Regions from separate parts of the Streptosporangium amethystogenes subsp. fukuiense genome, predicted to be linked through region 3. Evidence: predicted binding sites of a transcription regulator. Region 3 holds the regulator's gene; each other region holds the start of a gene.
The links. The regulator HrcA, encoded in region 3, represses chaperone genes, less so after heat shock. The targets are predictions, from matches to a motif close to TTGGCACTCTCNNNNNGAGAGTGCCAA.
Positions count from the first base shown of each region.

Region 1: a site for HrcA is predicted at 1,512-1,538, ahead of groL (chaperonin GroEL). Genes of this name have one in related genera too.
Region 2: a site for HrcA is predicted at 4,432-4,458, ahead of groES (co-chaperone GroES). Genes of this name have one in related genera too.

Region 1 is NZ_JBHTEE010000001.1:2,209,052-2,218,560, forward strand. Features, by position in the region: gene groL (chaperonin GroEL) at 1-1,398, opposite strand, end outside; gene ACFQVD_RS09595 (TetR/AcrR family transcriptional regulator) at 1,617-2,222, shown strand; gene ACFQVD_RS09600 (PadR family transcriptional regulator) at 2,669-2,995, shown strand; gene ACFQVD_RS09605 (DUF1048 domain-containing protein) at 2,992-3,348, shown strand; gene ACFQVD_RS09610 (DUF1048 domain-containing protein) at 3,350-3,676, shown strand; gene ACFQVD_RS09615 (PadR family transcriptional regulator) at 4,113-4,448, shown strand; gene ACFQVD_RS09620 (DUF1048 domain-containing protein) at 4,445-4,858, shown strand; gene ACFQVD_RS09625 (ABC transporter ATP-binding protein) at 4,858-5,622, shown strand; gene ACFQVD_RS09630 (ABC transporter permease) at 5,632-6,393, shown strand; gene ACFQVD_RS09635 (cytochrome P450) at 6,429-7,637, shown strand; gene ACFQVD_RS09640 (AraC family transcriptional regulator) at 7,914-8,900, opposite strand; gene ACFQVD_RS09645 (NmrA family NAD(P)-binding protein) at 9,031-9,509, shown strand, end outside.
Region 2 is NZ_JBHTEE010000001.1:5,943,275-5,952,783, reverse strand. Features, by position in the region: gene ACFQVD_RS25385 (alkene reductase) at 1-1,000, opposite strand, end outside; gene ACFQVD_RS25380 (MarR family winged helix-turn-helix transcriptional regulator) at 1,108-1,635, shown strand; gene ACFQVD_RS25375 (hypothetical protein) at 1,687-2,946, opposite strand; gene ACFQVD_RS25370 (class I SAM-dependent methyltransferase) at 3,139-4,305, opposite strand; gene groES (co-chaperone GroES) at 4,548-4,859, shown strand; gene groL (chaperonin GroEL) at 4,950-6,572, shown strand; gene ACFQVD_RS25355 (sigma-70 family RNA polymerase sigma factor) at 6,846-7,484, shown strand; gene ACFQVD_RS25350 (hypothetical protein) at 7,627-7,770, shown strand; gene ACFQVD_RS25345 (DUF5319 family protein) at 7,826-8,203, opposite strand; gene guaB (IMP dehydrogenase) at 8,496-9,509, shown strand, end outside.
Region 3 is NZ_JBHTEE010000001.1:4,727,335-4,736,843, reverse strand. Features, by position in the region: gene lepA (translation elongation factor 4) at 1-199, shown strand, start outside; gene ACFQVD_RS20120 (MOSC domain-containing protein) at 295-930, shown strand; gene ACFQVD_RS20115 (glycoside hydrolase family 18 protein) at 1,007-2,284, opposite strand; gene hemW (radical SAM family heme chaperone HemW) at 2,463-3,674, shown strand; gene ACFQVD_RS20105 (DUF4870 domain-containing protein) at 3,688-4,287, opposite strand; gene ACFQVD_RS20100 (DUF3097 domain-containing protein) at 4,312-5,127, opposite strand; gene ACFQVD_RS20095 (hypothetical protein) at 5,186-5,926, opposite strand; gene hrcA (heat-inducible transcriptional repressor HrcA) at 6,110-7,123, shown strand; gene dnaJ (molecular chaperone DnaJ) at 7,138-8,277, shown strand; gene ACFQVD_RS20080 (16S rRNA (uracil(1498)-N(3))-methyltransferase) at 8,344-9,075, shown strand; gene ACFQVD_RS20075 (hypothetical protein) at 9,207-9,509, opposite strand, start outside.

The DNA.
Region 1 (9,509 bases), 2.5 Mb from region 3:
CTCCACCACGACGCCGCCCTCGAGGCCGGCGTTGACCGCGATCTGCTTGAGCGGTTCCTCCAGAGCCTTGCGCACGATGGCGGCGCCGGTGGCCTCGTCGCCGACGAGTTCGAGCTTGTCGAAGGATTTGGCGCCGGCCTGCAGCAGGGCCACGCCACCGCCGGGGACGACGCCCTCCTCGACGGCCGCCTTCGCGTTGCGAACGGCGTCCTCGATGCGGTGCTTGCGTTCCTTGAGCTCGACCTCGGTCGCCGCGCCCGTCTTGATGACGGCCACGCCACCGGCGAGCTTGGCCAGGCGCTCCTGGAGCTTCTCGCGGTCGTAGTCGGAGTCGGTACGCTCGATCTCGGCGCGGATCTCGCCGACCCGGCCGGAGATGGCCTCGGCGTCACCCGCGCCGTCGACGATCGTGGTCTCGTCCTTGGTCACCACAACCTTGCGGGCCCGGCCCAGCAGGTCGAGAGTGGTGTTCTCCAGCTTGAGACCGACCTCCTCGGCGATGACCTGACCACCGGTCAGGATGGCGATGTCGCCCAGCATGGCCCTGCGGCGGTCACCGAAGCCCGGAGCCTTGACCGCCACCGACCGGAAGACTGCCTTCATCTTGTTGACGATCAAGGTGGCCAGGGCCTCGCCCTCGACGTCCTCGGCGATGACCAGCAGTGGCCTGCCGGACTGCACGACCTTGTCGAGCAGGGGCACCACGTCCCTGTTGGCGGAGACCTTGCCGCTCACGATCAGGACGTATGGATCGTCCAGGACCGCTTCGAGCCGGTCGGAGTCGGTGATGAAGAGCGGGGCGATGTAGCCCTTGTCGAAGCGCATGCCCTCGGTGAGCTCGAGCTCCAGGCCGAAGGTGTTGCTCTCCTCGACGGTGATGACGCCTTCCTTGCCGACCTTGTCCATCGCCTCGGCGATGAGCGCGCCGATCTCAGGGTCGGCGGCGGAGATGGAGGCGGTGGAGGCGATCTGCTCCTTGGTCTCCACTTCCTTGGCGAGCTTGGAGAGCTCCTCGCTGACCTGCTCGACGGCGGCCTCGATGCCCTTCTTCAGGGACATCGGGTTGGCGCCGGCGGCGACGTTGCGCAGGCCCTCGCGTACCAGTGCCTGGGCGAGCACGGTGGCGGTGGTGGTGCCGTCACCGGCGACGTCGTCGGTCCTCTTGGCGACCTCCTTGACCAGCTCGGCGCCGATCTTCTCCCACGGGTCCTGGAGCTCGATCTCCTTGGCGATGGACACGCCGTCGTTGGTGATCGTGGGAGCTCCCCACTTCTTCTCCAGCACGACGTTGCGGCCCTTGGGACCCAGGGTCACCTTGACGGCGTCGGCGAGCTGGTTCATGCCGCGCTCGAGAGCGCGTCGGGCGTCCTCGTCGAACGCGATCATCTTCGAAGTCATTCCTGCTCCTGCTCTTGGTAGGGGGCTGTCCGGGACGGCGCCCGCGACGGACGGTCTGGCGGCGGGCGGCCAACCCGCCGACGGACCTCGCCGCCCCGGCACACACCTTGTGGTCGGCACTCTCCAGGCGTGCGTGCCAGGTGCTCCGTCGCACTCTATCCACAACTTGCGCGTCACGCATATAGTGCGTGGCGCGCAGCGTTGGATAGAGTTGACCCATGAACGACGACGCCATGAACCTCCGGGCACGCAACAGCCAGGCCACCCGAGAGGCGATCAGCCACGCCGCACTGCGCCTGGCCATCGAGCAGGGCCCCAGCGGGCTGGCCCTGGTGCGTGTCCACGACATCGCCACGGCCGCGGGCGTCTCACCTCGCACCTACAACAACTACTTCTCCAGCAGGGCGGAGGCGATCTGCGCCTTCCAGGCCGACCAGTCCAGGCGCGCGGGGCAGGCGCTGCGCTCCCGGCCCGCCGGCGAACCACTCGATCAGGCCGTCATCGCGGCCGTGATCGAGCTCTACACCGACCCCGAACCCGACAAGGCCGGCCTGCGCATGATCATGTCAACGCCCGAGTTGGAAGGCGAGGCGCTGAAGGCGTTCAGCATGGCGGAGGGCCCGCTCGCCGAGGCGATCGCGGCCCGCACCGGCACCGACCCCCAGCGCGACCTGTTCCCCGCCGTCACGGCCGCCGCGATCACCGGCGCCATCCGCGTGGCGGGGCGGCACTGGCTCGAACCCGGCAACCCCGAATCCTTCGCCACCACCCTGCGCCGCGCCCTGACCTGTATCTTTCCCGCCGAGTCATCCAAAGAGGAGTAGCGGTAAGAAACGTGTCGTAAGCCCCAGGCAGCGTTGATCTTGTGGCTCATTGATCCAGGACCGCCGGACTGTCCGATCTCGGCGCCGGCGGGCATCGCGGATTTCGGCGTCTGCGATCTTGTCATCGAGCAGCACGTGCAGCCGTGCGGTCTCGGTGGAGGCGCGGCCGGGGCGGCCGCCGATGGCCTCGACGGCGCCACGGTGGAGCCGGTGATGACCGGTGACCAAGTGCGGGAGAAAAGTGCTTGGGGTCGGCCGGCCAGACCACGACGTCCACGAAGGAGCCGACGCCGCCGGGCCAGATGGCGATGTCGAGCATCCGGTCGCGGGCCGGTGATTCGAATCGCTTCCGCGGTCTGCGCTCGCCGGACATTGGTTCACTACTCCGTGATACCGTGTAGTGGTACTCGGTAGTACAAAGTACCAGGAGATCGAAGAGGACCACGATGGACGACCTGACGGAGATGCTGAAGGGCACCCTTGAGGGCTGCGTGCTTGAAATCATCGGCAGCGAGGAGACCTACGGGTACGCCATCACGCGCCGGCTGAACGAACTCGGCTTCGCCGACGTCGTCGAGGGGACGGTTTACACCATCCTGCTGCGGCTGGAGAAGAACGGGCTCGTCCAGGCGACGAAACGACCGTCCGGGCTGGGCCCCCCGCGCAAGTTCTATGCGCTCAACGACGCGGGGCGCGAAGAACTCGCAACGTTCTGGGCTAAATGGGAGTACATCACATCACGGATCGACAAGCTCAAGGAGGGCGGGAGATGAACTTCTGGGAGAGCATGACAGGCAGCGATCTCACCAGGGAATGGAAGGCATTCGAAGCCCGGGCCGAGGCATTGCCGGCCGACTACCGGGCGGCATGGGAAGAGATCAAGGGTCATCTTTCTCCCTACTCGGACTTCACAGGTCGAAACCTGATGCCGATTCTCGACAATGCTCTGGGGCTGCTCGAAGAGACGGCCTCCGATGGGCAGAGCATTCACGAGGTGCTGGGTGACGACATCGAGGGCTTCTGCGCGGCGCTGGCCGGCGGAGAAGGGGCCCGGAGCCATCGTGACCGGTGGCGCGAGCAGTTGAACAGGAACGTCGCAAAGAAATTGGGCCGGTTAGGAGGCTGACGTGGGCATCCAGGACATCATCGAGGGCAAGAGGCAGTGGCGGGCGCACATGACGCGAGTCAAGGCGCTCCCACCGGACTATCAGATCGTCTACAAGGAGATTCAGAGGTACGTCTTCAAGGTTGGACCGGTCGACTTGCTTGACGGGCCCCTGCTCTCAGGGATCCTCGATTTCTTCGAGGAGGGCGTCGCGGCCGGCAAGGGAGTCCTAGAACTCATCGGCGACGATGTCGCCACCTTCTGCGACGACCTGATCAAGGACTCGCGCACCTACGCGGACATCCATCAGGAGTCCATCAGCAGGAAACCCGGCACGGCCGAGAAGTAACCCCCGTCGACTCCGACCGTGCACAGGGCGTTGGAGTCGACCTGGCAGCAGCCGAGGAAGAAGACGGCTCCGCGTGCGTCGCCGCCGGATCTCCTCAAGCCGGTGATCGATGCGATCCGGTCGAGGCCGCCGACGACAGACGGCTCAACAAGACCACCGCCCGCTGCGGCCGCGTCGACCTGCTCCGCATCGACGAAGCGGGATCCGTCGTCGATCGCGTGGCCGAGGATCTCGCTCAGACTCTCCAGTGAGCCGACGGAGCCCGTCTTCGCCTAAGGGGTGACGGACTCGCTCACGAACAGCGATCAGGCCCCCCTCACCCACACGCTCAAGCTTTCGCTTCGTACCTCAGCTATTCGGTGTTGCTAAGTACAGGTAGTCAGCGTTACTTTGTACTGGTAGTCAGCAACACCAAGTAGCTGAAAGGAGGCGTCCCATGGGCAAGCTCGTGACGGAGATGCTCAAGGGAACGCTGGAGGGCATCGTCCTGGCGATCCTGTCCGGCCGCCCCGCGTACGGCTACGAGATCACGGCACAGCTGCGGGATCAGGGCTTCTCCGACATCGCCGAGGGCACCATCTACGCGCTGCTGGTCAGGATCGAGCAGCGCGGCCTGGTCGACGTGGAGAAGGTCCCGTCGGAGAAGGGGCCGCCGCGCAAGGTGTACTCCCTCAACGACCAGGGGCGGGAGTACCTCGAAGAGTTCTGGCGAACCTGGAGCTTCCTGGCCGACCGGCTCGAACAGCTCCGCAAGGGAGGCAAGCAGACATGACCACAGGATCGAACGAGTCGAAGAGCCGCTACCTGCAGTACCTGGAGATCGTCACCGGATCGCTGGAGGAGAAGAAGCGCTACCGGCAGTACAAGGCACGCATCAAGCGGCTGCCCGAGAACTACCGCATCGCGGTCGAAGCCTTGGAGCGCTACCTGATGCACTTCGGGCCGGCCGACGGCGTCGGCGCGATGGCGATGTACGAGGACCTCGCCGACCTGTTCGAGCAGAGCGCGGCCGACGCCACCCCGATCCGCGACCTCTTCGGCGACGACCCCATCGAGTTCGTCGAGACGTTCATGGCCAACTACCCCCTCGGCCAGTACCGGGCCCGCGAACGCAACCGCTTCACCAGCGCCATCGCCCGTGCCGCCGGCGACACCACCCCACCACGAGACAGGACAGAGTGATGACACCCCAGCAAGCCCCGGCGATCCAGGTGCTCGGCCTGGAGAAGTCGTACAAGGAGCTGCGCGTGCTGCGCGGTGTGAACTTCGAGGTGGCGCGGGGCAGCATCTTCGCCCTGCTCGGTTCCAACGGAGCGGGCAAGACCACCGCCGTGAAGATCCTGTCCACGCTGCTCAAGGCCGACGCGGGCACCGCCCGCGTCAACGGCTTCGACGTCGCCACGCAGGCCGCGAACGTGCGCGAGTCGATCAGCCTCACCGGGCAGTTCGCCGCCGTGGACGAGATCCTCAGCGGGCGGGAGAACCTCGTACTGGTCGCTCGGCTGCGGCACCTCAAGAACCCAGGCGAGATCGCCGACGACCTGCTGGAGCGGTTCTCACTGACCGACGCGGGCGGGCGGAAGGCGGCGACGTACTCGGGAGGCATGCGCCGCCGCCTCGATATCGCAATGAGCCTGATCGGCGATCCGCCGGTCATCTTCCTCGACGAGCCGACGACCGGCCTGGACCCCCAGGCCCGCATCGAGGTGTGGCAGGCCGTCAGGGAACTCGCCGACCGGGGCACGACGGTGCTGCTCACCACGCAGTACCTGGACGAGGCCGAACAACTCGCCGACCGGATCGCGATCCTCCACGAGGGCCGGATCATCGTCGACGGCACCCTGGCCGAGCTCAAGCAACTGCTCCCGCCCGCCAGGGTCGAATACGTCGAGAAGCAGCCGACGCTCGAGGACGTCTTCCTCACCCTCGTCGGCACGAAGGCATAAGGAACCACGATGAGCAAGCATTTCTTCGGCGACACCGCCGTCCTGCTGGGACGGTCCCTGCGCCACATCACGCGCAGCCCGGACACCATCATCACGACCGCGATCATGCCGATCGCCATGATGCTGATGTTCGTCTACGTGTTCGGCGGCGCGATCAGAACGGGGTCGGACTCGTATGTGAACTACATGCTGCCCGGCATCCTGCTCATCACGGTCGCCTCGGGCATCGCCTACACCGCGTACCGGCTGTTCATGGACATGAAGGGCGGCATCTTCGAGCGCTTCCAGTCGATGCCGACCGCGCGGTCGTCGGTGCTGTGGGCGCACGTGCTGACCTCGCTGGTCGCCAATCTGATCTCGCTCGTGGTCGTGATGCTCGTGGCCCTGCTCATGGGCTTCCGCTCGGGGGCGGGAGTGCCGGCGTGGCTGTCGGTGGCGGGCATCCTGATCCTGTTCACCCTGGCGTTGACCTGGATCGCCGTCATCCCCGGTCTGTCCGCCAAGACCATGGAAGGTGCGAGCGCGTTCTCCTACCCGCTCATCTTCCTGCCCTTCCTCAGCTCGGCGTTCGTGCCCACCGACACCATGCCCGGCCCGGTGCGCGCCTTCGCCGAGCACCAGCCGGTGACCTCCATCGTCAACGCCATCCGCGCCCTGTTCACCGGGCAGCCGGTCGGCACCGACATCTGGGTCGCCCTCGCCTGGTGTGCCGGCATCCTCGCCGTCGCGTACGTCTTCGCCATGAGGACCTACCGCCGCAAGATCTCCTAGGCCGGCCGCGTGCCTGCACATCGAAAGGAAAGGTCATGAACGATTTTGTCCACACCTTCACGGCGATGCCGACGGCGCGCCCGCCCGGCTGCCCCTTCGACCCGCCCAAGGAACTGCTCGACGCCCGCGAGCACGGCCCGATCAGCCGCTACACCTTCCCCGACGGTCACCAGGGCCGGCTGGTCACCGGCTACGACCTGGTGCGGTCGATCCTGGCCGACCCTCGATTCAGCTCGCGCAGGGAGCTCATGCGCCACCACCCGCTGGTCGACTACGGCGACATCGAGGTGCCCCCGGCACCGCCCGGCGAGTTCCTGCTGATGGACGAGCCACAGCACAGCCGCTACCGCAAACCCCTGGTGGGCAGGTTCACCGTACGGCGGATGCGGCAGCTCACCGAACGCGTCGAGCAGATCACCGCCGAGCACCTGGACGCCATGGAGCAGGCCGGCCCGACGGCCGACCTGGTGACCGCGTTCGCCAAGCCCATCCCCTCCGTCATCATCTGTGAGCTGCTGGGCGTGCCCTACGAGGAGCGGGGCCGCTTCCAGGAGAACATCGACACGTTCCTCGGCGGGGAGGCCGGCGACGAGGAAATGTTCGCGGCCTACACCGCGACCCAGGACTACCTCGCCGAACTGGTGGCCGCCAAGCGCGCCAACCCCACCGACGACGTGCTCAGCGACCTGCTCGACAGCGACCTGACCGACGAGGAGCTGAAGGGCATGGCCCTGATCCTGCTCTCAGCCGGGTTCGACACCACCGCCAACATGCTCGCGCTGGGCACCTTCGCGCTGCTGCGGAACCCGGAGCAGTTGGCCGCGCTGCGCGCCGACCCCACGCTCACCGACCGCGCGGTGGAGGAACTGCTGCGGTATCTGAGCGTCGCCAAGCAGTTCCACCGGGTCGCGCTGGAGGACGTCGAGCTGGGCGGCCAGACCATCAGGGCCGGCTCGATGGTCATCCTGTCGTACAACACCGCCAACCGCGACCCCGAGCGCTTCGCCGACCCCCACGTGCTCGACCTGCACAGGCAGGACGGCGGACATCTGGCCTTCGGCCACGGCATCCACCAGTGCCTGGGCCAGCAACTGGCCCGCGTCGAGATGCGGGTCGCGCTCCCCGCGCTGCTCGACCGCTTCCCCACGCTGCGCCTGGCCGTACCGGCCGAGGAGGTCGCCCTGCGCCCGGAGACCGCGGACATCTACGGGGTGAAGAGCCTCCCGGTCACCTGGGACGTGTAACCACTGATCCGGCCGCACCGCTGTGGCTATTCGCCTGGCACCCGACCGAAGCCGCAAAGCCGGACGCTTCACCGCCTACGCATCACACGCGCGCTGCTGAAAGGTGCAGAGCCCGCTCGGCGGCAGCACACCGGGATACGGTCCAGGCAATGCCGGAAATATGCCCGGACCTCGAGGTCCGCCGAACCGCCTTTGGTCCCTTACGCCGACAGCGCAAGCACTTCGGACATCCGTGCAGGCTACGGGGGTTGAGGAAGAACAGAGCGAAAACCGGCGCTAGGCCATTACGTCGAGTTCACCGCCCTGGGTTTCCGCTCGGCTCTGTCGTCGGTACTTGCCGGGTGCGATGCCGTACTCCCGTTTGAAGGCGGTGGCGAAGGCGAACTCCGAGGTGTAGCCGATCCGGGGGGCCACCTCGCCGAGCGGGGCGTCGGACTCGCGGAGAAGCCGGGCTGCGGTGGTCATACGCCACCAGGTCAGATAGGTGAGGGGCGGCTGGCCGATCAGGGTGGTGAAGCGCCGGGAGAAAGCCGCCCTGGACAGTCCCGCCCGGGTGCCGAGTGTCTCAACCGTCCAGGGGAGTGCGGGGTCACGGTGCAGGGCGTGCAGTGCGGCGCTGATCGCCGGATCGCCCAGTGCCGCCGCCCAACCGGCGGTCGCGCCGCGTTCGGACTGTTCGTCGAACCAGGCGCGCAGGATGTAGAGCAGCAGCATGTCGAGCAGGGCGGGCACGACGGTGTCGGCGCCGAGGCGGGGGTTGTCGAGTTCGCCGCCGAGTAGGTCGACCGCGGCGCGCAGCTCGGGGCGGTGCCCGAGGCGGGCGGGCAGGTGAACGATCTCGGGCAGATCGGCCAGGAGCGGATGGGCTCGGCTGGGGTCGAGCCGGTATCCACCGCAGAGGGTCACGGTGACCGCCTGCGAGCCGTCCTGCCCGGTCTTCCCCACGATCGCGGAGGCATAGCGGTCTTCGAATCGAGGGTCGTTCAGTGGGTCGCAGACGGGTTCGGTCAACGGGGTGCCAGGGCTGTCGGCCAGCGCGTAACCGCTTCCGTGGGGCAGGAACACCACATCGCCGACGTTCAGCGCGATGGGGGCGCCGCCGTCCGGGGGGATCAGCCGGCACGATCCCTGCAGGACCACCTGAAAGCCGGCGGAGCCGCGCACCGTGGGGAACCGCTGCCCCCAGGGGGCGTACCACTGGACGCGCGCCGAGCGAGGTTCCCCGGCGCGCATCGCGGCGATCACATCGCTGAGCACATCCATAGGGAGAGTCTATCTCGACGGCGCTAAGAAGACGTATACATATAAATATTAGATTTTCACACATTGGATGTCTCTTCTCATCCCCATACGGTTAAGTGCACACGAAGTGATCAACCGTTGGGAGTCTTTCATGCCGGGACAACGCAGGATTCTGGTGACCGGGGCGACCGGCACGGTCGGCCGGCAGGTCGTCGCGCAATTGCTGGAGGCGGGGGCCGGGGTTCGCGCGCTGGCCCGCGATCTTGAAGCGGCCTGCCTACCGGACGGCGTCGAGGTCGTGCGTGGCGACCTGGCCGATCCGGACACCTTGCACGCGCCCCTGGACGGGGTCGAGGCCGTGTTTCTCCTCTGGCCGTTCGCTACGGCCGAAAGCATGCCCGCGGTTCTGGACGTGGTCGCCACGCATGCCCGCCGCGTCGTCTACCTGTCTTCGGCGGCCGTACGCGGCTACGAACAACAGATCGAGCAGCTGGTCGAGCGGTCCGGGCTGGAATGGACGTTCCTTCGGCCGCACGCCTTCGCGGCCAACGCCCTGCGGTGGGCCGGGCAGATCCGCGCCGAGGCAGTCGCGCGCGGGCCTTACGGCACGGCCGCCATGCCCCCGCTGCA
Region 2 (9,509 bases), 1.2 Mb from region 3:
AGGCCGAGCTGAAATCGGCCTGGTTGAGCTCGGCGCCGAGACGGAGGCGGACCGGCAGGTCGGGATTGGCCAGGAACGACGCGCCCAGCGAGACCAGGTCGGCGCCTCGCTCCAGGGAGTGCGAGACCCTGGCGGCCGGGTCGCCTATCGACGCGTCGTTGACGATGAGGGCGTTCGGCCAGGACTTGCGGATCTCCAGGCCGAGGTCGTCCGAACCGTCCACCTTCAGGTGCAGGTAGGCCAGGTCGAGATCGGCGAGCTCGGAGACCAGCGCCGGGTAGACCTCGTGCCGGTCCTCCTCGACCAGGTCACCCGCCCCGTTGCCGGGCGAGAGCCGGATGCCGACCCGGGACGGGCCGATCCGGTCGGCGGCCGCCCGCGCGGTCTCCACGGCGAAGCGGATCCTGTTGTCCACCGAGCCGCCGAAGCGGTCCTCGCGCAGGTTGGCGTTCTGCGACAGGAACTGATGGATGAGATAGCCGTTGGCGCCGTGCAGTTCGACCCCGTCGAAGCCCGCGTCCATGGCGCGGGCGGCGGCGTCCGCGAAGTCCTGGATGGTCGTCTCCGCCTCGGCGGTGGTCAGCTCCCGGGGGGTGGGGTGGTCCTGCAGGCCGCTGGGCGTGAAGATCTGCCCCGCAGGTCGTACGGCGGACGGCCCGACGGGCAGCGCGCCGGTGTTGTCGGGATGGCCGATCCGGCCGGAGTGCATGATCTGGGCGAAGATCCTGCCGCCCGCCGCGTGGACGGCGTCGGTGACCTCCCGCCATCCCGCCACCTGTTCGTCGGTGTGCAGTCCCGGGGTGTCCATGTACCCCTTTCCGGCCTGGCTGGGTTGCACCCCCTCGGTGATGATCAGGCCCGCGGAGGCTCGCTGGGCGTAGTAGAGGGCGGTCAGCGACGAGGGGATCCCGTCGAGGTAGGACCGCGAGCGGGTCATGGGTGCCATGACCAGGCGGTTAGGCAACTGGAGGCCGGCCAGCGTGAACGGTGAGAACGGCATGACGATCCCTTTCTTGGCTGGCCAACTTGGCTAGCCAATAAGCAGTTCTACAACTTGGTCGGCCAACATGCAAGCGATAGTCTCGGAGAGGACGGAAGGACCTGAACATGGCGGAGCCGCTGTTCGACGAGAGGTGCGAAGCGACCAGGGAGTGCGGTGAGTACGACGCCGACCTCAACTGCCTGATGGCCTACGCCGCCCGGGGGCACCGGGTCCTGCTCGCCAGCCTCCTCGGGGAGATCGATCTCTACCCCGGCCAGGAGCGCGTGCTGGGCGCCCTGTGGGACAACGGCCCCCAGTCGCAGAACGCGCTGGCGAAGATCGTCGGCATCGACGTGTCCACCATGACCAAGACCCTGCAGCGCCTGGAGCGCAGCGGCTTCGTCAGCCGCAGGCCCGACCCGGCCAACCGGCGGATCAGCATCGTCGAGATCACCCCCAGGGGGCACACGCTCCGCCCCGAGGTGGACCGGGTCCTCGCCGAGATGCACCGCCGGATGACCCGAGGGCTGACGGAGGAGCAGACGAAGGAGCTGACCTCCCTGCTCGGCGTGGTCAGGGGCAACCTGTGCCGCGAGGCGGGTGTGCGGGACCCGGCCGGGGACCAGGCCCTCGACGCCGCTCGGACCGGCTGACGGCACCCGTACCGGATCGGCGAGGAGCGGATCCTGGCCGGGGCGCTCCGGTCAGTCCCTGGTGGGGCGGAGCAGTGCCTCGGCCAGGGCCAGCATGGTCTCCTCCAGGGCGCCCAGCCGGCGGGTGAGGTCCGCGTGCGCGGGCTCCACGGTCTCGTTCAGGGCGTCGGAGAGCTGGTCGCGGTCGGGCTGGGCGCGGAGCATCTCGGCCAGCGGTGTCAGCGCGGCCTCGGCCCGGATGACGCGCTCGTCCAGGGAGTCGAAGCGCTCGCGCTGCTCGTCGGTCTGGGCGCCGATGAGCGCGCTGACGCCGGTACCGACGCCGAGGACGGAGGGCAGCGCCTCAAGGCGCTCGTCCAGGCTCTCCAGACGCTCGCCGGACTTCTCCGCGCGGCCGTCCAGGGTGGACAGGCGGGAGTCGATGACGTCCATCCGGCCGGTGAGGCGGCCCTCGATGTCGTCGAGACGCTCGTCGAGGGTGTCGAAACGGCCGCCTGCCGCCATGCGATGGCCGGTCAGCCGGTCGACGCGGCTCTCCACGGCGGCGGCGCGCTCGTCGATCCTGGGCACCACCAGATCGACCCCGGCCCCCACCCGCTCGACCCTGCCGTTGACCTGTTCGACGGCGGCGAGCACCCGGTCGGCGGCCGTGCCGACCGCCTGCTGGACGCTCGCGGACAGGCTGAGCATCCCCGCCTCGATGCGCCCGGCACGCTGGGAGAGGTCGGCCAGCGCCCTGTCCAGGCGGCCGAACCGGTGCGCCGCGATGCCCATGTCGGCCTGGAGCCGGCCGAGGTGCTCGGCCAGCTGCCGCACCTGCTCGTCGATGCCCTGGGTGCCGTCGGAGATCGCCCGGAGGCGGGTGAGCGCCTCGTCCACGCTCTCGCCCACGGTGCCCAGATCGGTCCACAGGCTCGGCAGCTCGCCGAGGGGGGTGACCCGGTCGCGGACGGCGTCGACCCGCCTGCCGAAGGACTCGACCCGCTCGCCGACGGCGTCGACGTGGTCGCGGACCGCCTCGACGTGCTGGGCCAGGCCCTCGGCCCAGGAGGGCGGGCGGGCGGCGATGTCGTCCAGGCGCCCGTTGACGGATTCGAGCGTGCCGTTCAGCCCGCCGATCTCACGCTCCCTGACCTCGCGCAGCAGCCACTCCATGCCCTCCAGGCGCTGCCGGATCTCGTCGAGCACGGCGCCCTGGGTCCGCTGCTCGTAGACGTGGTCCTGAGCCGCCCGGGCGAGGAGCTCGCGCATCCGGTCGGAGATGGCGGTCTGACTGCCCGTCTGGAGCAGGGTGTGGTCAGAGTGATCCACCGAGAGCTCCTTCGCTCGCCGACGCTCAGCCGCGCGGTTGGATTGGGTCGGTTCTGCCGATGAACGGGATGAAATCGGAGGCGAGAGAGAACTCCCGCCCGGCAACCTTAGCCTCTGGATCAAGGTTTTCCGGGGGCGAGATTAAAAGACAGGAATTGTCTGTTTGCTGGAATAATCAACCATTTTGGCTGGTCAGCTGGGGCTGCATATGAAAGCAAATGGCCTGTCACCTATTCGGGTGAGAATGACCGTCGCGGATTCGCTCCCGGGCAGCCGGAGATCTTTCCTGAGACGGTCGACGTCCACCGCGGAGCCACGTTTCTTGATCGTCACATTGCCGGCCCCGCGCTCGCGGAGCGCCGCCCGCAGCCGCTTGAGCGAGAACGGCAGCGTCTCGTGGACCTCGTACCGTGACGCCCACGGCGTCGGCGCCGCGACGTCGCCGGTGATGTAGGCGATCTGCGGGTCGAGCAGGCGCCCGCCGACCGACGCGGCGATCTCGGCGACCAGGTGGGCGCGGATCGCCGCGCCGTCAGGCTCGTAGATGTACCGGCCCGCCGGGCCGGTACCGGGGTCGCCGAGGGTGGGGTCGGGCGTCATCGTGACGCCCGACGGCAGGATCGTGGCCCTGCGCGCCGTCTCGCCCGCCAGCGTGCCGCACCAGATCACGGCCTCCTTGACGTCGCCCCGGTAGGAGACCCACTCGGCCTCCGCGCCGGCGGGGACGAACTCGTAGGGGATCCCGGGGGCGACCTTCAGGCAGGCGGCCCCGGCCCTGGCCACCATCTCCAGTACGGCGGGCCAGGCGGGCGAGTAGGCCATCGGGTCGAAGGTCCTGCCCCGCGCCGTACGGCGCGCGGGGTCGGCGAACAGGACGTCGAAGGCGGCCGGGTCCAGGGCGGAGGCGTCGGCGGCGCGGACCGAGACCCGGTCGCCGAAGCCCAGGGCGTCGGCGTTGGCCGCCGCGATCGCGGCGGTGAGCGGATCGGCGTCGACCGCCTCGACGACGCATCCGGCCCTGGCCAGGGCGAGGAGGTCTCCGCCGATACCGCAGCAGACGTCGGCGACCCGGGAACCCGCGGGGACGCGCCGCGCCCGGTGGTCGGCCACCTCGCGGCGGGTGGCCTGCTCCAGGCCGGGCCGGGTGAAGTACATGAGATCGGCGTCGGCGCCGAACTTCTCCCTCGCGCGCAGCCGGAGTTCGGCCTGGGTGAGCGCCGCCGAGGTCAGGTCCGCGTCGTAGATCTTTCTTAACCTTGTCACCGCCGCCACCGGGTCGTCGCCGATGGTCTCGGCCGCCGCGCCCAGCGCCTCCTGGCCGCGCGGGGTCAGGAGTTCGCGGAATGCGTCGAGATTCACACCACCCGACGCTACCGCCTCCACCGTGGGGCTTCGCGAAGGGCTTCCACCTGGTTTGACGTTCGCCCGAAGCGCAGACGGGCGCTCCGTGTTGACTGTCAAGCCCTCCTTGCATACTGTTCCGTATTGGCACTCTCCCGGTGAGAGTGCCAAATACATGCGACGAGGCAGGTCTGACACCCGCGACGGCAGACCGCTGGTCGCCTCTTCTAGATCATTCAAATCTGAAGGGGAGGTCCGACGTGACGACCGCCACCAAGGTTCCCGTTAAGCCGCTTGGCGACCGCATTGTGGTCCAGCCGCTTGAGGCCGAGCAGACCACCGCTTCCGGTCTGGTCATCCCGGACACCGCCAAGGAGAAGCCGCAGGAGGGCAAGGTCCTCGCGGTGGGTCCGGGCAACTGGGACGACGAGGGCGAGAAGCGGATTCCGCTCGACGTCAAGGAGGGCGACGTGGTCCTCTACAGCAAGTACGGCGGCACCGAGGTGAAGTACAACGGCGAGGAGTACCTCGTGCTCTCCGCCCGTGACGTGCTCGCCATCATCGAGAAGTAGTTCTCGCTTCACAAAGATGACGTATCGAGCCCCGGGTCGCGAGAGCGCCCGGGGCTTTGATGCGCCGACGTACTTATAGAGAGGACTGTCATGCCGAAGATCCTGTCGTTCGAGGAGGACGCACGCCGAGCTCTCGAGCGCGGCGTGAACGCTCTCGCGGACGCGGTCAAGGTGACGCTGGGCCCGCGTGGCCGCAATGTCGTCATCGACAAGAAGTTCGGTGCGCCGACCATCACCAACGACGGTGTCACCATCGCCCGCGAGGTCGAGCTGGAGGCGCCGTACGAGAACCTTGGCGCGCAGCTGGCCAAGGAAGTGGCGACCAAGACCAACGACGTCGCCGGTGACGGCACCACCACCGCGACCGTCCTGGCCCAGGCCATGGTCCGCGAGGGCCTGCGCAACGTGGCCGCCGGAGCCCAGCCGCTCTCCCTCAAGCGCGGCATCGACGTCGCGGCCAAGACCGTCAGCGACAGGCTGATCGAGTCGGCGCGCCCGGTCGAGGACAAGAAGGAGATCGCGAATGTGGCGACGATCTCCGCGCAGGACGCCAAGATCGGTGAGCTGATCGCCGAGGCGTTCGACAAGGTGGGCAAGGACGGTGTCATCACCGTCGAAGAGTCCAACAGCATGGGCCTGGAGCTCGAGTTCACCGAGGGCCTCCAGTTCGACAAGGGCTACCTGTCGCCCTACATGGTGACCGACCAGGAGCGCATGGAGGCGGTCCTGGAGGACCCCTACATCCTGATCACCCAGAACAAGATCTCCTCTGTCGCCGACTTCCTGCCGCTGCTGGAGAAGATCGCGCAGACGAAGAAGGCCCTGCTGGTCATCGCCGAGGACGTCGAGGGCGAGGCCCTCGCGGTGCTCGTCACGAACAAGATCCGTGGCACCTTCACCTCCGTCGCCGTCAAGGCGCCGGGCTTCGGTGACCGCCGCAAGGCCATGCTGCAGGACATCGCCATCCTCACCGGTGGTCAGGTGGTCAGCGAGGAGATCGGCCTCAAGCTGGAGCACGTCGGCCTGGAGGTGCTGGGCACCGCCCGGCGCGTCGTCATCACCAAGGACTCCACCACCGTCGTCGACGGTGCCGGCGAGGCCTCGGCGATCGCCGACCGGGTCAAGGAGATCAAGCTCGCCATCGAGCAGTCCGACTCCGACTGGGACCGCGAGAAGCTCCAGGAGCGTCTCGCCAAGCTCTCCGGCGGCGTCTGCGTGCTGAAGGTCGGCGCGGCCACCGAGGTGGAGCTGAAGGAGAAGAAGCACCGCCTGGAGGACGCCATCTCGGCGACCCGCGCGGCGATCGAGGAGGGCATCGTCTCCGGCGGTGGCTCCGCGCTCGTGCACGTCTCCAAGGTCCTCGACGACCTGGGCCTGACCGGCGACGAGGCGACCGGTGTCGCCATCGTCCGCAAGGCGCTCGTCGAGCCGGCCCGCTGGATCGCGGAGAACGCCGGCCTCGAGGGCTACGTCGTGACCTCCAAGGTCTCCGACCTGCCCGTCGGCCACGGCCTCAACGCCGCCAGCGGCGAGTACGGCGACCTGATCGCCCAGGGTGTCATCGACCCGGTCAAGGTCACCCGCTCGGCCGTCCAGAACGCGGCCTCCATCGCCGGCATGCTGCTGACGACCGAGGCGCTCGTGGTGGACAAGCCCGAGGAGGAGGCTCCGGCCGCCGCCGGTCAGGGCCACGGCCACGGCCACGGTCACTGATCTCACCGGTTCCGAACGGCTCGCGTCTCTCCGGAGGCGCGAGCCGTTCGCGTTTTGCGGTAAACCAAATGTGCCCGCGGCGCGTCATGGCGCGTCACCGGTAAGCGCAAACGCGGTTCCTCCGAATAGTCGATGTATTTGGCAATCGAATGAAATATTCGTACATACCGTAGCCGCTGTAGTCACTGTATGATTACGCACCGTTATCTCCGCCTCAATGTGACCAATCCGTAGCCGTTTGCTATGACGACAGGCACTATCAGGGCGGGCATCATGCCTAACGTGACCGAGGGATGCGTCGCCGACGCCAAAAATGGGGTGAGGCTTGCGACGAGGTCCGAAGGGGTCGTCCATAGAGACGATCTCAAGGATCTGACGAGCCTCGCCGTTCAGGGGGATCGCACCGCGATCGAATCTCTGATCGCGCAACTGCGGCCGATGGTCGTCCGTTATTGCCGTGGTCGTCTGGGCCGGGTCTCCGGTCAGTATCACATCGCGGACGACGTGGCCCAGGAAGTATGTATCGCGGTGCTGTCCGCGCTGCCCCGTTACCGTGACATGGGGCGTCCGTTCGCGTCCTTCGTCTTCGGCATCGCGTCGCACAAGGTGGCCGACGCGCTGCGCAGCTCCGTACGGTCCGCCGTGCCCACCCAGGACCTTCCTGACGGGCCCGACGAGGGGCCGGGGCCGGAGGAGACCGTGGTGCGCTACATCGAGGCCGAGCACGCACGCCGGCTGTTGTCCAGGCTGCCGGACAACCAGCGCGAGCTCCTCATGCTCCGAGTGGTGTCGGGCCTTTCCGCCGAGGAGACCGGTAATGTACTCGGTATGTCACCAGGTGCGGTCCGGGTCGCCCAGCACAGGGCGCTGGCCCGGCTACGAGCGATGGCGGAGCTGGAGTCGATAGCTTGACCGCCGAGCCGTCGAGCAGGGGCCACGCGCGAAAGCCCGAACCGCGGGACGGGGCTCGCGACGACCCGGAGCGAGAACGATCATGACAACGGTTCACCCGCGACGTCCGGCTCGAAGGTATGGGCCGGACGAGGATCCGGCCGTGGCCGAGACCGACGCCCTCGTGGAGGCGCTCTCGGGCAGGACGCCCGTCTCCACGTCGGACACCGCGATCGCCCTGCTGGCCGCCTTGATCGACGACGTGGATCAGCGGTGTTCCTCGGTGTCGATCACGCCGTCCGGCTGACCTCGGGCGTGTTCGCGGCGCGCGGTGGGCGGGCCGGGGCGACCGGCGACGCGGGTCAGTGGTGTTCTTCGGTGTCGATCACGCCGTCCACGTAGCCCCGGGCGTACTCCCAGCTCACATAGTCGGTGGGGTTGGGCTGGTAGGCGGGCTCGTGCACCTGGGGCTGGCCGTTTTCGATCATCTGGCGCAGGTTGCCGCGCAGCAACTCCCAGTCGAAGTAGTGCTGCTCCCCGCATTCGGGGCAGTCGAGCACCAGACCGAGCACCCCCTGGGGCTCCAGCAGTGAGCGGAAAACCTCCACGTCGGCGAGGTCGGTCATGGCCTCGTCGCGCTCGTCCGTGGTCAGCGGCTCGGGATCGTCGGGATCGCCCAGCGCCGCCGCCGGGTCGTCGGGGTCATCCGCGAACGGGTCGCGAGGGACATCGTCGAGCACGATCCCACCTTATGGCCTGGATGTGACAGACAGGCCCCGAACCGGTACGAGTATGACGGTCCGGGGCGGTACGGGCAGGCGACCGCTGTGGCCGGGAGGTCCTGGACGCGGGAACTTGAAGATCTCCGACCCGTACTGGAAACCCGGCTACTTCCAGTATGCGACTTCTGCGGGAGATCCGGGCCTCCGGCTTTTCCCCCGGGTCCACCAGGTTTGGCGCCAGACTCTAAACTGTGACCCGGGGGTCGGCGCCTTTCCCCTTCATGAGAGCGCCGCGGCAGGAGGGTTGCAGATGGCCAAGTTCACCGATCGGGGGCTCACGTTCGACGACGTGCTGCTGGTGCCCGCGTATTCGGACCTGCAACCCGGGGAGGCCGAGACCACCACGCGGCTGTCGCGGGGCATCACCCTGCGGATCCCGCTGATCTCCGCGGCGATGGACACGGTGACCGAGGCCCGCATGGCGGTGGCGATGGCGCGCCAGGGCGGCATCGGCATCCTGCACCGCAACCTGTCGATCGAGGACCAGGCCCAGCAGGCCGACCTCGTCAAGCGCTCCGAGGCCGGGATGGTCACCAACCCGATCACCTGCTCCCCCGACGAGACGCTCGCCGACGTCGAGCGCCTCTGCGCCACCTACCGGATCTCCGGCGTGCCGGTGACCGACGCGAGCGGCGTGCTCGTCGGCATCGTCACCAACCGTGACATGCGCTTCGAGAGCGACCACAGCCGTCCGGTGCGCGAGGTCATGACCCCGATGCCGCTGGTCACCGCGCCGGTCGGGGTCTCCACCGACGACGCGTTCGACCTGCTCAGGAAGAACAAGATCGAGAAGCTCCCGCTGGTCGACGCCGGGGGGCGGCTGCGCGGGCTGATCACCGTCAAGGACTTCACCAAGAGCGAGAAGTACCCGCTCTCGACCAAGGACGCCAACGGCCGGCTCGTCGTGGGGGCGGCCGTCGGCGTCGGCGGTGACGCGGACAAGCGGGCGAGCGCGCTGATCGAGGCCGGGGTCGACGTGATCGTGGTGGACGTCGCGCACGGCCACTCCAAGGGCCTCGCCGACATGATCGCCAAGATCAAGGCCAACAGCAGGGTCGACGTGATCGGCGGCAACATCGCCACCCGCGGGGGTGCCCAGATGCTGGTCGACGCCGGGGTCGACGCGGTCAAGGTCGGTGTCGGGCCCGGCTCCATCTGCACCACCCGGGTGGTCGCCGGCGTCGGCGCCCCGCAGGTGACGGCCATCCACGAGGCGTCCCTCGCCGCCGGCCCCGCGGGGGTTCCGGTGATCGGCGACGGCGGC
Region 3 (9,509 bases):
CCGTGAGAACATCCGTGCCATCCGCAAGGACGTCCTCGCCAAGTGCTACGGCGGCGACATCTCCCGCAAGCGCAAGCTGCTGGAGAAGCAGAAGGAGGGCAAGAAGCGGATGAAGATGGTCGGCCGCGTCGAGGTGCCCCAGGAGGCGTTCGTCGCCGCGCTGTCCACCGAGTCCTCCGCGGACAAGTCCAAGAAGTAGAGGACGTCGAGGGCCCGGCCAGGCTTGGCACCGGGTAGGAAGAATCGGTGGATATCGGTTCGCCTTCCGGTTGAGGGCTCCGATACCGTCCGGTCATGCAGATTGCCTCGGTGAACGTGGGCCGTGCCGTCGACGCGGAGTGGGCCGGTCGTCTCAAGCGCACCGCGATAGACAAGACCCCCGCGGACGGCCGGGTCAGGGCCTCGGAGAGCGGTCTGGCCGGGGACGAGAGGGCAGATCTGGAGCACCACGGCTCTTCCGATCAGGCGCTCTACGCCTATGCGCGGGAGGACTACGACTGGTGGCGGGCCGAGCTGGGCCGGGAGCTGCGCGACGGCATGTTCGGGGAGAACCTCACGACGGTGGGGCTCGACGTCAACGGGGCCAAGATCGGGGAGCGCTGGCGGATGGGCACGGTGCTGGCCGAGGTGACCGGCCCGAGGGTGCCGTGCTCGGTGTTCCGCGGTTGGATCGGGGAGCCGGGCTGGCTCAAGACCTTCACCCGGGCCGGGCGGGTCGGCGCCTACCTGCGGGTGGTCGAGCCGGGCGAGCTGGGCCGGGGCGACGCCGTCGAGATCGTCTCGCGTCCCGAAGGCAGCGTCACGGTCACCGAGTCCTTCCGTGCCTACCACGGTGACAGAGACCTGCTGCGCCGCCTGCTCGCCCATCCGGGGCACCCCGAGGAGTGGGACAGGGTCGCTGAGCGGGTGCTGGGCCGCGTGCGCGGTTAGGCGTCCGGGGACGAACGCGCGGGCGGGGCCGCAGATGACCCAGATCCTGCGGCCCCGACCGGTATGAGAGGGTCGCTCAGCGCAGGATCCTGTAGAGCGCCGAGGTGAGCGACGCCGAGGTGTCGTCCTGGTCGATGGACCACATCATCGAGCCGCCGAGGCCCTTCAGGCGGATGTAGGCCGCCTTCTGGGCCAGCGTGGCCGGGTCGTCGTAGGACCAGAACTCGTTGCCGTCGTAGAGCCACACGGTTCCGGTCAGCAGGTCGCGGTAGCGCTTGCCCGGCTTGTTCACCAGGATCTTGTAGTCCTCGCTTCCGGCGGCGAAGGTGCCCGGCGCGGGACCGGTGGCGGTGCCGTACAGGCCGTTCCTGCCCCCGGTGACGCCGGTCCAGCCCTGACCGTACGCGGGCACGCCCACCACGATCTTCTTGGCCGGGGCGCCGCGCGTCAGGTAGTCGCGGACCGTCTGGTCCACGCTGTACTTCACCGGGTTGGGGTCGCGCCGGTCGTTGAACAGGTTGCCGTTGTGGCCGGTGACGTTCTCCCACGAGCCGTGCAGGTCATAGCCCTGGATCGTGGCGAAGGTGAGCTGCTTGAAGACGTCGCGGACCTCGAAGCCCGCGTCGATCTTCGCGGCGGCGGCGGGCAGGAAGGCGGTCAGCTCGGTGCGCCGGTCGAACTCGTTCATCTGGCGGCGCAGTTCGGCGACGAACAGGGTGAAGTTCCGCTTGTCCTCGGGACGGATGATGTTGCCCTCGTTGCCGGAGGAGCCCGGCCACTCCCAGTCGAGGTCGATGCCGTCGAACACGCCCGCTCCGGTGCCGGGGGCGGTGCCGGGCAGGTTGCCCCTGAGCCACAGGTCGATGCAGGAGGAGGCCAGTCTGGCGCGCCCGGAGGGGGTCAGCACCGCGTCGGAGAAGTATTTCGAGCCGGTCCAGCCGCCCAGGGAGATCAACGTCTTGAGGCCGGGGTGCTTGGCCTTGAGCTTCTTCAGCTGGTTCAGGTTGCCGTTCAGCGCCTGGCCCTCGGCGTCGCCGACGCCGTCCACGCTCTGCTCGGCGGCCACCGGGCGCTGCCAGTCGGCCCACGGGTCGGCGGAGTAGCAGTCGCCCTCGGCGTTGACGAAGCCGAAGGCGTAGTTGATGTGGGTCAGCTTGGCGGCGGCGCCGCTGCTCTCCATGTCCTTGACGTGGTAGTCGCGGCCGTAGACGCCCCACTGGATGAAGTAGGCGACCCGCTTGAAGCGGTCACCGTTCCCTGAGGGGGCCTGGGCCTGGGCCGGGGCCGGTAAGGCCACCGCCGCGAGACCCGCGGCGAGGGCTGCCGCGATCATGTTCCGGAGGAGTCTCTGCACGGGCTTCTCCACTGCTCGGAATAGTAACTTATAGGAAACTTTCCTTTAAGTTTTCCCGGATCGTAGACCTGTGCGATCTGTCCGTCAACGGTACGCGGCGGTTTGACCGGTGAGCGGCCGGCCTTCCACAGCCGGGGCGACGTCCCGGGCATCGCGTGGGGAGCGGCAGACTTGGGGCGTGCCATCCACACTTCCCGACGGGGATCCCGTACCCGCCTCGGGCGAACTCCCCGAGAGCGCGCTCGCCGGACTCGGCGAGCGGCCCTTCGGCTTCTACGTCCACGTGCCCTTCTGCGTGACCCGGTGCGGTTACTGCGATTTCAACACCTACACGGCCTCGGAACTCGGTCCCGGCGCCGCGCAGCGGGACTACGCGGACACCGCCGTCGACGAGGTGCGGCGGGCGCGGGCCAACCTCGGCGCCGCGCGCCTCCCGGTCGAGACCGTGTTCTTCGGCGGGGGCACCCCGACCCTGCTACCGGCCGGAGACCTGGTACGGATCCTGGGGGCGATCGAGGAGGAGTTCGGGCTCGCTCCCGGCGCCGAGGTGACCACCGAGGCCAACCCCGAGTCGGTGGACCCCGCCTACCTGGCGGAGCTTCGCGAGGGTGGGTTCAACCGGATGAGCTTCGGGATGCAGAGTGCCCGCGAGCACGTGCTCGCGGTGCTGGACCGTCGCCACACTCCCGGACGCCCGGCGCGGGCCGTACGGGAGGCGAGGCAGGCGGGGTTCGAGCACGTCAACCTTGACCTGATCTACAGCACGCCAGGGGAGAGCGACGACGACTGGCGTGCTTCGCTGGCCGCGGCGATCGAGGCGGGACCCGACCATGTCTCCGCGTACTCGCTGATCGTCGAGGACGGGACGAAGCTGGCCGCCAGGATCAGGCGGGGCGAGCTCCCGATGCCCGACGACGACGTGGCCGCCGACCGTTACCTGATCGCCGACACCATGCTGGCCGAGGCGGGGTTCGAGTGGTACGAGGTGTCCAACTGGGCGACCTCCGAGGCCGGGCGATGCCGGCACAACCTGCTCTACTGGACCGGCGGAGACTGGTGGGGCGTCGGTCCGGGGGCGCACAGCCACGTCGGCGGTACCCGCTGGTGGAACGTCAAGCACCCCGCCGCCTACGCCCGGCGACTGGCCGCGGGCACCTCGCCCGCCCAGGCGCGAGAGGTGCTGGGGTCCGGGGACAGGGCGGTGGAGCGGCTGATGCTGGAGCTGCGGCTCGCCCAGGGGTTCCCGCTCGGGGAGCTCGACCGCCCCCGGGTGGTCGCCCGCGCGCTGGCCGACGGACTGCTGGAGACGGAACCGTTCAAGGCGGGCCGGGCTGTGCTCACCCTGCGCGGCCGCCTGCTGGCCGACGCACTGGTCCGCGACCTCACCTGAGTTCCGGCCCGGGTCAGCTGACGAAGCGGATGCTCATCGGATAGCGGTGGTTCTCCCCCCGGTTGGCCGCCACCGCGGCGATGACCATCATGATGATCGACCCGATCCAGAGGAGGAGCATCAGCACGAAGCCGATGAGCACCAACGCCAGGATCATGCAGACGAAGTAGGCGATCAACACCGTGAGCTGGAAGTTGAGGGCCTCGGCGGCCTGGTCCCGCACGTAGGGTGACTCGTCCTTCTTGGCGAGGTAGAGCACCAGCGGGCCGACGAAGCTGGTCAGCAGACCCAGCAGGTGGGCGAGCATCGCCATGGTGGTGTCGTCGCTGCCGGGCCGCGGGCCGTAGGTCCCCGGCGGCGCCTGGTAGCCGTACCCCACCGGGCCGTACCCGCCGTACCGGGCGTAACCATCCTGGTAGCCGCTCTGGTAGCGGTAACCGCTCGGGTCGTACGGGGGAGTGGGATGGCCCTGGCCCGACTGCCGGTAGCCCTGGCCGGGCGGCGGGGCGCTCTGGCCGGGCATGGTGTGGCCGGGCGTCGTGTGGCCGGGCGGAGGATCGCCGATGCGCTCCGTCCGGTCTTCGCCCGGTGAATCCCCAAGGTTCTCGCTCATGGCCCCTCCTGATGGGTTGACGGCCTAGCCATCCTCGCCGGGAACCGTGACGAAGTCGATCAGCTCTTCGACCGGACCGAGCAGCTCGGGCTCCAGGTCGGCATATGTCGTGACCGATCCGAGGATGCGGCGCCACGCGTCGCCGGGTTCCGTCTTCCAGCCCAGCGCGGCGATGACGCCCTCCTTCCAGGGCACGCCGCGCGGCACCGACGGCCAGGAGGAGATCTTGAGCGTGTGCGGCTTGACCGCCTGCCAGACGTCCACGAACGGGTGCCCGACGATCAGCACGTGCGGAGAGGAGATCCGCGCGGCGATCCGGCTCTCCTTGGAACCGGGGACCAGGTGGTCGACGAGCACACCCAGGCGGCGGCCGGGGCCCGGGCCGAACTCCTCGACGATGGCGGGCAGGTGATCGACCCCCTCCAGGTACTCCACCACCACACCCTCGACCCTCAGGTCGTGGCCCCAGACCTTCTCCACGAGCGCGGCGTCGTGCACACCCTCGACGTATATCCGGCTCTCCCTGGCCACCTGGGCCCGCAGGCCCTCCACCGCGATGGAGCCCGACGCGCTCCGCCTGGGGCCACGTGGCGCGGCGGCCGGGCGCACGAGCGTCACCGTCCTGCCCTCCAGGAGGAACGCGGCGGGCTCCAGCGGGAATACCCGCCGACGGCCGAAGCGGTCCTCCAGGGTGACGGCCTCCTTGTCGCAGGCCACCACGGCACCGCAGAAGCCGCCGTCGGCGTCCTCGACGACCAGGTCGAGCTCGGCGGGAATCCGGGGGATCTCCCCTCTGCGGGGGCGCCGCCAGTCTCCCGCCAGAACGTCACGCTCGTACATCACCGACCGCCCACCGTCTCTCGCAAGGGATCACGTGGGACGCTAGCAAACGCCGCGGTCACCTGCCGTAGGGCCCCGGTGCTCCCCACTGCCCCGCCGAGGCGGCGGCCCGGCGCTTGCGGGCGTTGCTCCGCTTCACCAGTACGACGATCGTCACGACGATGGCCAGCAGGATCCCGATGCCGGGCACCGCGAACAGGGCGATCACCCCGCCGACCAGTGATCCGGCGGCGAGTTCCCGGCCCACGCCGAACGTGGTGCCCTCCGCCGGGTCGGCGGTGCAGTTGACCTGGTAGTCGCCCGCCTGCTCCACGCCGATCTGCAGGCCCATCTCCCAGACGACGCCGTCGGAACCCGACACGGTCTGCTGGACGAGCGGCTTCTGCAGGCTGGGCGTGCCGGTGCCGCCGGTCAGCGTGCACTCGAAATTGGTGGGTCCACTGGTGGAGACATAGATGGCGGGCTTGTCGGCCGGGTCGAGCGTGACCGTCGTGTTTTCGCCGGGGGCGAACGTCTTCGTCGGCGCCGCGCTGGTGACCGCGCCCAGCACGCCACCTGCGAAGCCGCCGATGCCGACGATGATGCTGACCAGGGCGAGCAGCCACACCCCGACGATCCATCCGATACCGGGCTTGATCTTCCCGCTGGGGGGCGGGCTCTGCGGGGCGCCGTAGCCGGGAGGTGCGTAACCGTAGGAGGGACCGTTCTGGTGGGGCTGCTGACCATACGGCTGCTGGGGGGAGCCGTAACCGGGGCCGCGGGAGGCGTCGCCCGGAAAAGAACCAAAATCATTGGACATGTACGAATTGTGGCGGTAACCGGTTGAAACGCGATAGCAGTTGACTTGCCAATGGCTTGGCGTCATCATCCGCACCTCTTGCTTATCGCGCCTTCCGTACGGGGGCCGTACACTTGGCACTCGGGAACACAGAGTGCCAGACCTCGTGTTTCCCATCTGAACGCAGGCAGGGAGGTGACCACGTTGGTCGACGACCGGAAGCTCGCCGTGCTTCGCGCCATCGTCGAGGACTACGTGTCCACCAACGAGCCGGTGGGTTCGAAGGCTCTCGCGGATCGGCACAGTCTGGGAGTGTCCCCGGCGACGATCCGTAACGACATGGCGGTGCTGGAGGAGCAGGGCTACATCGCCCAGCCTCACACCAGCGCCGGTCGGGTGCCCACGGACAAGGGCTACCGGCTCTTCGTTGATCGGCTCTCGCAGGTGAAACCCCTGTCGAGCGCGGAGCGCAAGGCCATCGAGAGCTTTCTCGCGGGTGCGGTGGACATCGACGACGTCGTCATGCGGACGGTGCGGCTGCTTGCCCAGCTCACCCGGCAGGTCGCCGTGGTGCAGTATCCGACACTGACCAACTCGACGGTCCGGCACGTCGAGCTGGTGCCGCTGAGCGAGCGCCGGCTGATGTTCGTGCTCATCACCAACACCGGCCGGGTGGAGCAGCGTGTGGTCGAGCTGCCCGACGTCGTGGACGAGCAGCGGGTGGCCCATCTGCGAGCGATGCTCAACACCTCCCTTGACGGGTGCGGGCTCACCAGCGTTCCCGACAAGGTCGCCGACCTGCCGGAGCGGCTGCCCGCCGAGGATCGGCCGCTCGCGGCCACGATCCTGTCCGTGCTGCTGGAGTCCCTGGTGGACAGGCACGATGAGAAGATCGTTTTTGCCGGGGCCGCCAACCTCGCGGGAGCCGACTTCACGGTCGGGCTCCGCGATGTGCTGGAGGCACTGGAAGAGCAGGTCGTGCTCATGCGACTGCTCGGTGAGACCTCCGACCTGTCGGCGCTGACCGTGCGGATCGGCTCGGAGAACCCCTACACCGGACTCCAGGGCACGTCGATCGTCGCCGCCGGATACGGTTCTGGGGACAAGCAACTGGCCCGGCTAGGTGTGCTGGGCCCGACGCGGATGGACTACCCGGTCACGATGGGCGCGGTGCGCGCGGTGGCACGCTACGTCAGCCAGATCCTGGCTGCATCATAAGAGGTCAACGAAAAGTGGCTAAGAGCGACTACTACGGCACCCTCGGGGTGCGCCGTGACGCCAGTGCGGAAGAGATCAAGAAGGCGTACCGACGTCTGGCGCGCGAACTGCATCCTGACGTCAACCCCGACCCCGAGACTCAGGAGCGCTTCAAGGAGATCACACAGGCCTACGAGGTCCTGTCCGACTCCAGCAAGCGGCAGATGTACGACATGGGGGCCGACCCGTTCGCCTCGGGCGGCGCGGGGGCCGGTGGCTTCGGTGCCGGCTTCCCGTTCAGCGACATCATGGACGCCTTCTTCGGCGCGGCCGGTGGCGGCGGCGGGCGTGGACCCCGCTCGCGTGCCCGTCGCGGACGCAACGCCACCATCCGGGTCGAGCTCGACCTGCGCGAGTCGGGCTTCGGCACGACCCGCGAGCTGGTCGTCGACACCGCGGTGGTCTGCGAGGTCTGCACGGGGTCGGGCGCCGCCGCAGGCACCCACCCCGACACCTGTGACATGTGTCATGGCCGGGGTGAGGTATCCCAGGTCACCCGCTCCTTCCTCGGTCAGGTCATGACCTCACGGCCCTGCCCGCAGTGTGGCGGCTTCGGGTCGATCATCCGCAACCCCTGCCAGGAGTGCTCCGGTGACGGCAGGGTCCGTACCCGGCGGACCATCAAGGTCCGCATCCCCGCCGGGGTGGAGGACGGCACTCACATCCAGCTCGCCGGAGAGGGCGAGATCGGTCCAGGCGGCGGCCCGCCCGGCGACCTGTTCCTGGAGATCGTCGAGCGCCCCCACGAGATCTTCGAGCGGCGCGGCGACGACCTGCACTGCACGGTGCAGATCCCGATGACCGCGGCCGCGCTCGGCACCATCCTGACCATGGAGACGCTCGACGGAGCCGAGGAGCTGGACATCCGTCCCGGTACGCAGTCGGGGCAGACGATCCCGCTCTACGGCCGCGGTGTGCAGCGCCTGAACGAGACCGGCCGTGGCGATCTGCTGATCCACGTGAACGTGGAGACCCCCTCCCGTCTCGACGCGACACAGGAGGAGCTGCTGAGGGAGCTCGCCAAGCTCCGCGGCGAGGAGCGCCCGCCCGGCAAGTTCGCCCCCGGGCAGCAGAGTTTCTTCTCCCGGCTGCGGGACGCCTTCAATGGCCGCTGACCCGGACCGTCCCCGCGCACGTCGCGGCGGCAGGGGCCGTTCCGGGGCGGCCCGCTCCGACGGCTCATGACCGTTCCGGTCTTCCTGGCCGAACCCGCCGACCTGGCCAGGCCGGAGTTCGTCTTCGGCGGCCCCGAAGGGCGCCACGCGGCGGCCGTACGGCGGCTGCGGGCCGGGGAGCGGCTCGACCTGACGGACGGGGCGGGCTCCGTCGCCGAGTGCGTGGTGATCGAGGCGGGCAGGGATTCGCTCCGGGTCCAGGTACTGCGCCGTCACGAGGTGCCCGTGCCGTCTCCGCGTCTGGTCGTGGTCCAGGGGCTGCCCAAGGGCGACCGGGGCGAGCTGGCCGTGGAGATGATGACCGAGGCGGGGGTGGACGTGATCGTTCCCTGGGCCGCGGCCAGGTGTGTCACCCAGTGGAAGGGCGAGCGGGCGGCCAAGGCGCTGGCCCGCTGGCGCTCCACGGCGCGTGAGGCGGGCAAGCAGTCACGTCGCTTCCGCCTGCCCGAGGTGACCGGGCTCGCGTCCACCGCCGGGGTCGCCGCCCTGCTGTCGGCGGCGGCGCTCGGCGTCGTGCTGCACGAGGAGGCCGCCTCCCCGCTGTCCGGTCTGCCGCTCCCGGCGGGCGGCGACATCGTCGTGGTGGTCGGCCCGGAGGGCGGGGTGTCGCAGGAGGAGATCGCCGTTTTCCGCGAGGCCAAGGCGGTACCGGCGCTGCTCGGGCCGACGGTGCTGCGCACCTCGACGGCCGGGGTCGTCGCGGCGGCGGTGCTCCAGACACGCAGCGGCCGCTGGTGACCCCTGGCCGGCGGCCCTGAGCCCTGTGCCCTCCGTCTGCCGGGCCGGCGCCGGCACGTCGCGGCTCCTCCTCCTCGGGAGGGGCCGTCCGGCCGATCCTCGGCACGCCGGGGTCGGCCGGACAGGAGGGTCTAGCCGCTGACCGGGGTCGGCGCGGGGATGCTCGCCTCCGTCGGCATCGGGGGCGACGCGTCATCCGACGGCCCGCACTCGTCGGCCGAGCACGGGCTCTCCGAGGGAGCCGACGGTCTCGTCTTCGTCGGCGTGGGGGTCGCCTCGGCCTCCTCGCACTGCTTGGAGATCCCGCTGGGGTCGACCGGCGGGTCGTCGAGGGGGGTGGGGCAGGTGGGCGTCGGCGTCGGCCTGTGAGTCGACGGTGCCGGGGTCGCCCTGGAGGTCGGCCTCGTGCTGGGCGTGGTGCTCCTGGACGGAGT